DNA from 2 places in the Sphaerimonospora mesophila genome. Region 2 is predicted to be linked to the other one. Evidence: predicted binding sites of a transcription regulator. Region 2 holds the regulator's gene; the other holds the start of a gene.
What was found. The regulator HrcA, encoded in region 2, represses chaperone genes, less so after heat shock. The targets are predictions, from matches to a motif close to TTGGCACTCTCNNNNNGAGAGTGCCAA.
Positions count from the first base shown of each region.

Region 1: a site for HrcA is predicted at 3,062-3,088, ahead of groL (chaperonin GroEL). Genes of this name have one in related genera too.

Region 1 covers NZ_BCBX01000047.1:131,637-136,974, reverse strand. Annotated here, with positions in the region: gene AP234_RS28000 (RNA polymerase sigma factor) at 1-506, shown strand, start outside; SAM riboswitch class I at 637-777, shown strand; gene thrC (threonine synthase) at 792-2,066, shown strand; gene AP234_RS27990 (MoaD/ThiS family protein) at 2,103-2,378, shown strand; gene AP234_RS27985 (cold-shock protein) at 2,634-2,834, shown strand; gene groL (chaperonin GroEL) at 3,196-4,821, shown strand; gene AP234_RS27975 (AAA family ATPase) at 4,934-5,338, opposite strand, start outside.
Region 2 covers NZ_BCBX01000055.1:55,737-61,074, reverse strand. Annotated here, with positions in the region: gene AP234_RS31445 (DUF3097 domain-containing protein) at 1-806, opposite strand, end outside; gene hrcA (heat-inducible transcriptional repressor HrcA) at 1,035-2,048, shown strand; gene dnaJ (molecular chaperone DnaJ) at 2,055-3,188, shown strand; gene AP234_RS31430 (16S rRNA (uracil(1498)-N(3))-methyltransferase) at 3,217-3,978, shown strand; gene AP234_RS31425 (hypothetical protein) at 4,024-4,728, opposite strand; gene AP234_RS31420 (SigE family RNA polymerase sigma factor) at 4,725-5,204, opposite strand.

The sequences.
Region 1 (5,338 bases), on a different contig from region 2:
GGGGCGACCATCGGGCGCTCGGCGAGCTGCTCCGCCGGATCGAGCCCGACGTGTTGCGGCACTGCGAGCGACTTCTACCCTATCGCCAGGACGCCGAGGAGGCGGCTCAGGACACGCTGCTCGCCGTGGCGCGCAACATCGGCAGGTTCGAGGGCCGGGCCAAGTTCAGCACCTGGCTGCACATCGTGACCGTCAACTGCACGCGGACCACCTACCGTTCCCTGAAGCGGCGGGCGGCCGAGGAGGCGGAGGAACTGCCCGAGCAGCGCCCCGATCCCCGGCGCGTCAGCGTGATCGCGGGATCACGGCTCGATCTGCTCGACGCCATGGAGTCGCTGGAGGCGGACAAGCCCGATCTCGCCCAGGCGCTGGTGCTGCGCGACATCTGCCAGCTCGACTACGCGGAGGTCGCCGAGCAGCTCGGCATTCCGCTCGGCACCGTCAAGTCGCGGATCCACCAGGCCCGCAGATACGTGCAGTCGGCGCTCGGTGACGCGTACGCGTGACCGGGACCGGCGGACATCTAGTGGGATGATCTGTCTCGTCAGGTGAGACGCGGGATTGGATGGAGGTGCTGCCGGGGTAAAGTGCTAGCGGACGTAACCCGGATGGATCCGGACGTCCCACAACTGAACATGCTCATCCAGAGGGGTGGAGGGACCGGCCCTGCGAAGCCCCGGCAACCCTCCCGCGACCGAACTCGTGCCCACGAGGCCCGGCCGGGACAGGTGCCAATTCCGGGCTCGTGGCCAGGGTGGTCGCGAGCGAAGATGAGGGAAAGGCCTCGCTTCATGGCGCACACTGATGTCCCCCGGCCAGGTTCTCTGTCCAGCGCCGAGTTCGGCCCCGCCACCGGGCTGTCCTGTCGCGAATGCGGCGCCGTCTACGATCTGGGCCCGATCTTCGCCTGTGCCGAGTGTTTCGGCCCGCTCGAGGTGACGTACGACTTCGGCGATGTCCGCCGCGCGGACATCGAGTCGGGGCCGACCGACATCTGGCGTTACCGGGCGCTCCTTCCGGTCCCCCCGGATGTGACCGCCAAGCCGAACATCCGGCCCGGGTGGACCAGGCTGGTCAAGGCGGACCGGCTCGCGGCCGAGCTGGGATTCCGCTCGCTGTACGTCAAGGACGACTCGGGTAACCCGACCCACTCCTTCAAGGACCGGGTCGTGGCGATCGCCCTGGAGGCCGCCAGGACCTTCGGCTTCCACACGCTCTCCTGCTCCTCCACCGGAAACCTCGCCGGCGCCGTGGGCGCCGCCGCCGCACGCGCCGGGCTCGACTCGTGCGTGTTCATCCCCGCCGACCTGGAGGCGGCCAAGGTCACGATGGCCGCGGCCTACGGCGGCCGCCTCGTCGGCATCGACGGCACCTACGACGAGGTCAACCGCTTCTGCTCTGAGCTGATCGGCGACGAGCTCGGCGAGAAGTGGGGCTTCGTCAACGTCAACCTCCGGCCCTACTACGCGGAGGGGTCGAAGACACTGGCGTACGAGATCGCCGAGCAGCTCGGCTGGCGGCTGCCCGAGCAGATCGTCATCCCGGTGGCCTCCGGATCGCAGCTCACCAAGGTGGACAAGGGATTCCGCGAGCTGATCAAGCTCGGCCTGGTGGAGGACCGTCCGTACCGGATCTTCGGTGCGCAGGCGGAGGGCTGCTCGCCGGTCTCGCGGGCGTTCAAGGCCGGGCACGATGTGGTGCAGCCGGTCAAGCCGGACACGATCGCCAAGTCGCTGGCGATCGGCAACCCGGCGGACGGGCCGTACGTGCTGGACATCGCCCGGCGTACGGGCGGCGCGGTGGAGGACGTCGACGACCGCGAGGTGGTCGAGGCCATCCGCCTGCTGGCGCGGACCGAGGGTGTCTTCGCCGAGACGGCGGGCGGTGTGACCGTCGGCGTGCTGCGAAAGCTGGCGCGGGAGGGCCGGCTCGACCCGGGGGCCGAGACCGTCGTGCTGAACACCGGCGACGGGCTGAAGACGCTCGACGCGATCGCCGAGCACGCCCGTCCGGCCGCGGTCATCCGGCCGTCGCTCGAGGCATTCCGTACGGCTTTTGCCAACTGAACGCGTTTCCGCCCACGCAACGAAAGAGAGTGAAAGATGAGCGTTTCTGTGCGGATTCCGACGATTCTGCGCACGTATACGAATGGAGTCGCGGAGGTGTCCGGAGAAGGCGCGACGCTCCGCGACGTCCTGCAGAAGCTGGATGCGGACTATCCGGGCATCGGCGGCCGAATCCTGGACGAAACGGGCAAAATACGGCGTTTTGTCAACGTCTATGTCGGAGAAGAGGATGTCCGATTCGCCCAGGGTCTGGACACCCCCACGCCGGATGGCGTGCAGATCTCGGTGATCCCGGCCGTCGCCGGCGGCTGAGTCTGCTCACACTGAAAAGCCGCTGACCTGGGGGTTTGTCATGGTCCAGGTCGTGCCATGTCCATCAAATAGTGCAATTATCAACTATCGACGACTAAAGTGAATATTCGCTGATCCTGCTTTGAGCGAACGCCTAGTAGTAGTTTGCGCATTGACTCTGTTGTCCGATGCCTTGACGCAGGTATGGTCGAGGACGATCGACAAAACCGGGGGCTTCTTGGGTGTGGTCCCCAGCCCAGCAAGAGGAGTCGGAAAGTGGCGCAGGGCACCGTCAAATGGTTTAACGCGGACAAGGGCTACGGCTTCATCGCGGTAGACGGTGGCAAGGACGTGTTCGTTCATTACTCGGCGATCCTGATGGACGGCTACAAGTCGCTTGAGCAGGGGCAGCGGGTGGAGTTCGACATCACGCAGGGCCAGAAGGGCCCGCAGGCGGAAGCCGTCCGGGCCGTCTGATCTCGGGGGTGTCCGGCGGAGCACGGACGGCGCCTGCCGGACACGCCCTTGTCGCTCGACCATCGCAAGGCCCGGTTCGCCATCGGCGAGGCCGGGCCTTCGTCATTCCATCGTGGCCCTGACAGGGGTGTGTCAACGGAATCTTCGCTGGTCAGAGGGCTTGATATGCCCCGAGATGCAACTTGGCTTGCGCTTGCACTCACAAGGGTAGAGTGCTAAACACATGGTTGGCACTCTCAGGTCGAGAGTGACAACAACCAGGATCGAGGCGATGGGGTCCCCGAAGGGAGAGCGGGCCCATGCCGTCGCGGGCGTCGGCTCGGTCCAGTGAAGCCACCCTGCTACTGGGAGGTCTAGCCTTATGGCAGCCAAGATGATCGCGTTTGACGAGGACGCCCGGCGCGGTCTCGAGCGCGGTATGAACCAGCTCGCCGACGCCGTCAAGGTGACCCTCGGCCCCCGTGGCCGCAATGTCGTGCTGGAGAAGAAGTGGGGCGCCCCCACGATCACCAACGACGGTGTCTCGATCGCCAAGGAGATCGAGCTCGAGGACCCGTGGGAGAAGATCGGCGCCGAGCTGGTCAAGGAAGTCGCCAAGAAGACCGACGACGTCGCCGGTGACGGCACGACCACCGCCACCGTGCTCGCCCAGGCGCTGGTACGTGAGGGTCTGCGCAACGTGGCGGCGGGCGCCAACCCGATGGGCCTGAAGAAGGGCATCGAGGCCGCCGTCGAGCGCGTCAGCGAGGAGCTCTCCAAGCTGGCCAAGGACGTGGAGACCAAGGAGCAGATCGCCTCCACCGCCTCCATCTCCGCCGCCGACCCCGAGATCGGCTCGCTCATCGCCGAGGCGATGGACAAGGTCGGCAAGGAAGGCGTCATCACCGTCGAGGAGAGCAACACCTTCGGCCTGGAGCTGGAGCTCACCGAGGGCATGCGCTTCGACAAGGGTTACGTCTCCGGCTACTTCGTGACCGACCCCGAGCGCATGGAGGCGGTCTTCGAGGACCCCTACATCCTCATCGTCAACTCGAAGGTCTCCGCCAACAAGGACCTGCTCCCGCTGCTGGACAAGGTCGTCCAGTCGGGCAAGCCGCTGGTCATCATCGCCGAGGACGTCGAGGGCGAGGCCCTGGCGACCCTGGTCGTCAACAAGATCCGCGGTCTGTTCAAGTCCGTTGCCGTCAAGGCCCCCGGCTTCGGTGACCGTCGCAAGGCCATGCTGGGCGACATCGCCATCCTCACCGGTGGCCAGGTCATCTCCGAGGAGGTCGGCCTCAAGCTCGAGAACGCGACCCTCGACCTGCTCGGCCGCGCCCGCAAGGTCGTCATCACCAAGGACGAGACCACCATCGTCGACGGTGCCGGCGACCCCGAGCAGATCTCCGGCCGGGTGAACGAGATCCGCGCCGAGATCGAGCGGACCGACTCCGACTACGACCGCGAGAAGCTCCAGGAGCGCCTCGCCAAGCTGGCCGGCGGCGTCGCCGTCATCAAGGCCGGCGCGGCCACCGAGGTCGAGCTGAAGGAGCGCAAGCACCGCATCGAGGACGCCGTCCGCAACGCGAAGGCCGCCGTCGAGGAGGGCATCGTCCCCGGTGGTGGCGTGGCGCTGCTGCAGGCGGGCGCCAAGGCCTTCGACAAGCTGGAGCTGGGTGGCGACGAGGCGACCGGTGCCGCGATCGTCCGCAAGGCGCTGGAGGAGCCGCTGAAGCAGATCGCCGTCAACGCCGGCCTCGAGGGCGGCGTCGTGGTGGAGAAGGTCCGCAACCTTCCCGCGGGCGAGGGCCTCAACGCGGCCACCGGCGAGTACGTGAACATGTTCGAGTCGGGCATCATCGACCCGGCCAAGGTGACGCGTTCCGCACTGCAGAACGCGGCGTCCATCGCGGCGCTGTTCCTCACCACCGAGGCCGTCATCGCCGAGAAGCCCGAGAAGGAGAAGGCCCCGGCCATGCCCGGTGGCGGCGGCGACATGGACTTCTAGTCCTCCCGCTCTCCTTGCCAGAGCCACGAGAAGGGGCGGATTCCCGGTCACCCGGGAGCCGCCCCTTCCGTTTCCCGGTCACCCGGAAGCCGCCCCTTCCGTTTCCGCCGGGTCAGCTTGTGAGCTGGGCGGGGAGGGGTTCGGCGTGGAGGACCGTCAGTGAGGTGACGGCACGGGTGAGCACCACGTAGAGGCGGGCCAGACCGCGGTCTTCCGCCGCCACGATGTCGGCGGGCTCCACCAGGACGACGTGGTCGTACTCGAGACCCTTGGCGAGCGTGGCGGGGACGATGAGCACCCGGTCCTCGGCCGCCGAGTCGCCCGCCGGAGCCTCGCCGCCGACGAGTTCGGCGGCGCCGTCGAGGGCAGCCGAGACGGCGGGCACTGCGGAGTCGGGCACGATGACGCCGATGGAGCCCTCCCGGCCGAGGGCCTCTCGTACGACCTCGGGCACGGCGGCGACGGCGTCGGGCACGTGCCGTACGGTCAGGGAGCCCGCGCCGGGGCGCAGCGACCG
Region 2 (5,338 bases):
GCGGTGGGGTCGGTGACGAAGTCGATCAGCTCCTCGACACGGCCGAGGAGCTCGGGCTCCAGGTCGGTGTACTCGCCGACCCGGCCGAGGATGTGGCGCCATGCCTCCCCGGGCTCCATCCGCCAGCCCAGGGCCGCGATCACGCCTTCCTTCCAGGGAACGCACTTCGGCACGTCCGGCCAGGCCGGGATGCCGAGCACGGCCGGTTTGACCGCCTGCCAGATGTCCACGTACGGATGACCGACCACCAGCACGTGGTCACCCGACACGCGGGCGGTGATCCGGCTCTCCTTCGAGCCCGGCACGAGGTGATCGACGAGCACGCCCAGTCGCCGTCCGGGCCCGGGGGCGAACTCCTCGACGATGCCGGGCAGGTCGTCGATCCCCTCCAGGAACTCGACGGCGACGCCCTCCACCCGCAGATCGTGTCCCCAGATCTTCTCCACCAGGGAGGCGTCGTGGACCCCTTCGACGTAGATCCGGCTCTCCCTGGCGACACGAGCGCGCAGCCCCTCGACCGCTATCGATCCCGACGCGCTCCGCCGGGGTCCCTTCGGCGCGGCGGCCGGCCGTACCAGCGTGACGGGCCTGCCGTCGAGGAGGAACCCGGCGGGCGTCAGCGGGAAGACCCGCCGCCGTCCGAACCGGTCCTCCAGTGTGACGGCCTCCTTGTCGCAGGCCACCACCGCACCGCAGAAGCGTCCCTCCGCGTCTTCGACCACGAGGTCGTGCTCCGCTGGAATCTCCGGGATCTGGCCGCGTCTGGGCCGTCGCCAGTCACCGGAGAGCACGTCCCGCCCATACATGCCGGGAACGCTAGCAAACGACGCGCCGGACGGGGCCGCCCACCGGGATCGGCGGCTAATGTACGGATTGTCGGGAATTGAGGAAAAGGTTCGCGTATAACACGCTTAGGGTTGGTTGTCCATTGTGTCGCGGGCGTTATCGCACCGCAGGTCGCAGTGGCCGTACACTTGGCACTCGGGAACACAGAGTGCCAGAGTCGGTGTTTCCAGGCACAGGGAGGTGACACATTGCTCGACGACCGCAAGCTGGCGGTGCTGCGCGCCATCGTCGAGGACTACGTGTCCACCAATGAGCCGGTGGGTTCCAAGGCCCTCGCGGACAGGCACAACCTCGGCGTCTCCCCGGCGACGATCCGCAACGACATGGCGGCGCTGGAGGAGCAGGGATACATCCGTCAGCCGCACACGAGCGCGGGAAGGGTGCCGACGGACAAGGGCTACCGGCTGTTCGTCGACCGGCTCTCGTCGATCAAACCGCTGTCCGTGGCGGAGCGCAGGGCGATCGAGACGTTCCTCGCCGGAGCGGTCGATCTCGACGAGATCGTCATGCGTACGGTGCGCCTGCTGGCGCAGCTCACCCGGCAGGTCGCCGTGGTCCAGTACCCCTCGCTGACGAGGTCGTCGATCAGGCACGTGGAGATCGTGCCCCTGGCCGAGCGGCGGGTCATGCTCGTGCTGATCACGAACACCGGCCGGGTCGAACAGCGGGTGATCGACCTCCCCGAGGACGTCGCCGACGAGCGGATCGGGAACCTGCGCGCGGTGCTCAACAGCTGCCTGGACGGCTGCGGCCTGTCCATGGTGCCGGAGACCGTGGCCGACCTCCCCGAGCGGCTGCCGCCGGAGGACCGGCAGGTGGCCGTCACGATTCTGTCGGTGCTCCTGGAGACGCTGGTCGAACGGCACGAAGAGAAGATCGTGTTCGCCGGTGCGGCCAACCTCGCCGCCGCCGACTTCAGCGTGGGCCTGCGTGACGTGCTGGAGGCGCTGGAGGAGCAGGTGGTCCTCATGCGGCTCCTGGGCGAGACCGGCGGTATTTCGGAACTCACGGTCCGGATCGGTTCGGAAAATCCTTACAGCGGACTGCGGGGTACCTCTATCGTGGCCGCGGGATACGGTTCGGGCGACAAGGAACTGGCCCGGCTCGGAGTGCTGGGCCCGACGCGAATGGACTATCCGGTGACGATGGGTGCGGTGCGCGCCGTTGCGCGCTACGTCGGCCAGATCCTGGCGGGGTCGTAAGTGGCAGTGGCAAAGGACTATTACGAGATCCTCGGAGTCCGCCGCGACGCCGGCCCGGACGAGATCAAGAAGGCGTATCGGCGGCTCGCCCGCGAGCTGCACCCGGACGTCAACCCCGATCCCCAGACCCAGGAGCGGTTCAAGGAGATCACCCAGGCGTACGAGGTGCTGTCCGACGCGAACAAGCGCCGCATGTACGACCTGGGCGGCGACCCGTTCGGCGGGGGCGCGGGCGCCGGGGCCGGCGGCTTCGGGGCCGGCTTCCCGTTCAGCGACATCATGGACGCGTTCTTCGGTTCCGCCGGCGCGTCCAGGGGGCCGCGTTCGCGTGCCCGGCGTGGGCGCAACGCCACGATCCGGGTCGAGCTCGACCTGGCGGAGGCGGCGTTCGGCACCACCCGGGAGATCGTGGTCGACACGGCCGTGCTGTGCGACGTCTGCCAGGGTTCCGGCGCCGCGGCCGGCACCCACCCCGACACCTGCGACATGTGCCACGGCCGCGGCGAGGTGTCCCAGGTGACCCGCTCGTTCCTCGGCCAGGTCATGACCTCCCGCCCGTGCCCGCAGTGCGGCGGCTACGGCAGCGTGATCCGCAACCCGTGCATGGAGTGCTCCGGCGAGGGCCGGGTGCGCACCCGGCGCACGATCAAGGTCAGGATTCCGGCCGGCGTCGAGGACGGCACCCACATCCAGCTCGCCGGCGAGGGCGAGATCGGCCCCGGCGGCGGGCCTCCCGGCGACCTCTTCCTGGAGATCGCCGAGCGGCCGCACGCGATCTTCGAACGCCGGGGCGACGACCTGCACTGCACGGTCCACATCCCGATGACGGCCGCCGCGCTCGGCACCTCGCTCACCGTCGAGACGCTGGACGGCGCGCAGGAGATCGACGTACGGCCCGGCACCCAGGCCGGTCAGGTCATCCCCCTGTACGGCAAGGGCGTCCAGCGGCTCAACGAGACCGGCAGGGGCGACCTGCTGATCCATGTCAACGTCGAGACCCCGCTCAAACTGGACGCGCAGCAGGAGGAACTGCTGCGGGAGCTGGCCAAGCTGCGCGGCGAGGAGCGGCCACCGGGCAAGTTCTCCCCCGGGCAGCAGGGCTTCTTCTCCCGGCTGCGCGACGCGTTCAACGGTCGCTGATCCCGATCGGAGACGAAGGCACGAGCGCATGAGCGTTCCGGTGTTCCTGTCGGAGGCGGCCGGCCGACCGGCCGGGGGCGGTGACCGCGTCGTCCTCGACGGCCCAGAGGGCCGGCACGCCGCCGCCGTACGCAGGATGCGCCCCGGCGAGCGGCTCGACCTCACCGACGGGGCCGGCCGGGTCGCCGAGTGCGTGGTGCTGGACGTGGGCCGAGATCGTCTGACCGCCGAGGTGCTCCGGTGGTTCGAGGTCGAGCCGCCCCGGCCCCGCCTGATCGTGGTCCAGGGCCTGCCCAAGGGCGACCGGGGTGAGCTCGCGGTCGAGATGTTGACCGAGGCGGGAGTGGACGTGATCGTGCCGTGGGCCGCGGCACGCTGCGTGACCCGGTGGCAGGGCGACCGGGCCGCGAAGGCCCTCGGCCGCTGGCGCGGCACGGCCCGCGAGGCCGCCAAGCAGTCCCGCCGGTTTCACCTGCCCGAGGTGACCGAGCAGGCCACCACGGCCCGCGTCGCCGACCTGATCGCCTCGGCCGCGCTGGCGGTCGTGCTGCACGAGGAGGCCGCCGAACCCCTCAGCGGTCTCGACGTCCCCGGCGTTCTCACCGATGCCCGCGGCCGGAGCGACATCGTCGTCGTGGTCGGGCCGGAGGGCGGCATCACCGATGCGGAGGTCGCGGCGTTCCGTGCGGCGGGAGCCGTACCCGCCCTGCTCGGGCCGACGGTGCTGCGCACGTCGACGGCGGGGATCGCCGCTGCGGCCGTGCTGCTGTCCCGCTGCGGCCGCTGGTGATCCCGCGGACCCCGCGGTAACTGATCTCCGCGGTTCCCGGGAGTGTCAGGGGGTCGGCGTCTCGGCGGGGGTGGGCGTGGGCGCCGGGCTGGAAGGCGGGGTGTGCGGTGTGGGCGTCGGCCGGTGCGGTGAGGGCGTGGCGGGCGGCGCCGACGTTCCGGTGGTGATCGTCGGCACGGGCGCCGGCGGCTGCGCCGTCGGCCCGGGTGGGCAGGACGACGCGACCGAGGGCGTGGCTCCGGGCTCCGCCTCGACCGTCCCCGGCCCGTCGGGCTCGGCTTCGGGCGCGGGGGAGGGGCACGGGCTCGGCCTCGACGGCGAGGGCTTGGGGCGCGGCCAGGTCCGCTGCGGCGTCGGAGTGGACGTCACGGGGGTCGGGCTCGGCTGATGGACGCGGGTTCCGCCGACCGAGGGGACGACCACGGCCGGGGGCGGCGTCGCCGCGGGCGGGCGCGTCATGGACGAGGTGTCGCGCTCCCCGTCGTCCACACTGGTCGTCTGAGACAGGCCGGTGCTCTCGACCACCTGGGTGCGCAGGTCCGGGATGATCATCACGGTCGCGCCGGCCACGAGGACGGCGCCCGCGACGGATGCGCCGACCCGCCACCAGAACAGGTTGCGCACGCCGCGCCTCGCGATCCGGGCGCGGATGATCTCTAGTCCTTCGGGAGACGGTACGACCGAGTCCGCCTCCGCGCGCAGGGCACGGCGCAGCGACTCGCCGTACTCGTCGTCGGGCGGGAAGGTCATGAGAACTGCTCCAGTGCCATCCGTAGTGCGGCCATGCCGCGGGACGTGTGACTTTTCACCGCGCCCTTGCTGATGCCCATCGCGTGCGCGATCTCGGCCTCCGACAGGTCACCGTAGTAACGCAGCACCAGCGCCTCGCGCTGCCGGGTCGGCAGGCGGCGAAGTGCCTCGATGACAGCGGAGCGCTCCAACTCGCCGATCGCGCCGTTCTCCGCGCTGGGGGCGTCGGGCAGGCCCTTGGGGGCGTACTTCTCCACGACCGCGCGATGGCGCAGCACGGAACGAGAACGGTTGACGACCGACTGGCGCAGGTAGGCGAGCGCCTTGTCGGTGTCCCTCAGGCGGCGCCACGCCCCGTGAATCGCGACGAACGCGTCCTGGACGACCTCTTCGGCGCTGGCGACATCGCGCACCAGAAGCACCGCGAGACGCACCAGCGACCGATAATGGGCGCTGTAGAGCGCTGTAACGGCCATGTCGGCGTCCCAGCCGACGGGCACCGCTCCCAGCGACCGGTCGGCCACGAGGGTCTCAGTGGTCACGTCGATAGGACGCTCGTCATTCCCGGGGGGTTTACGTTCTTCCGAATCATTAGGGGGCATGGCCCAGC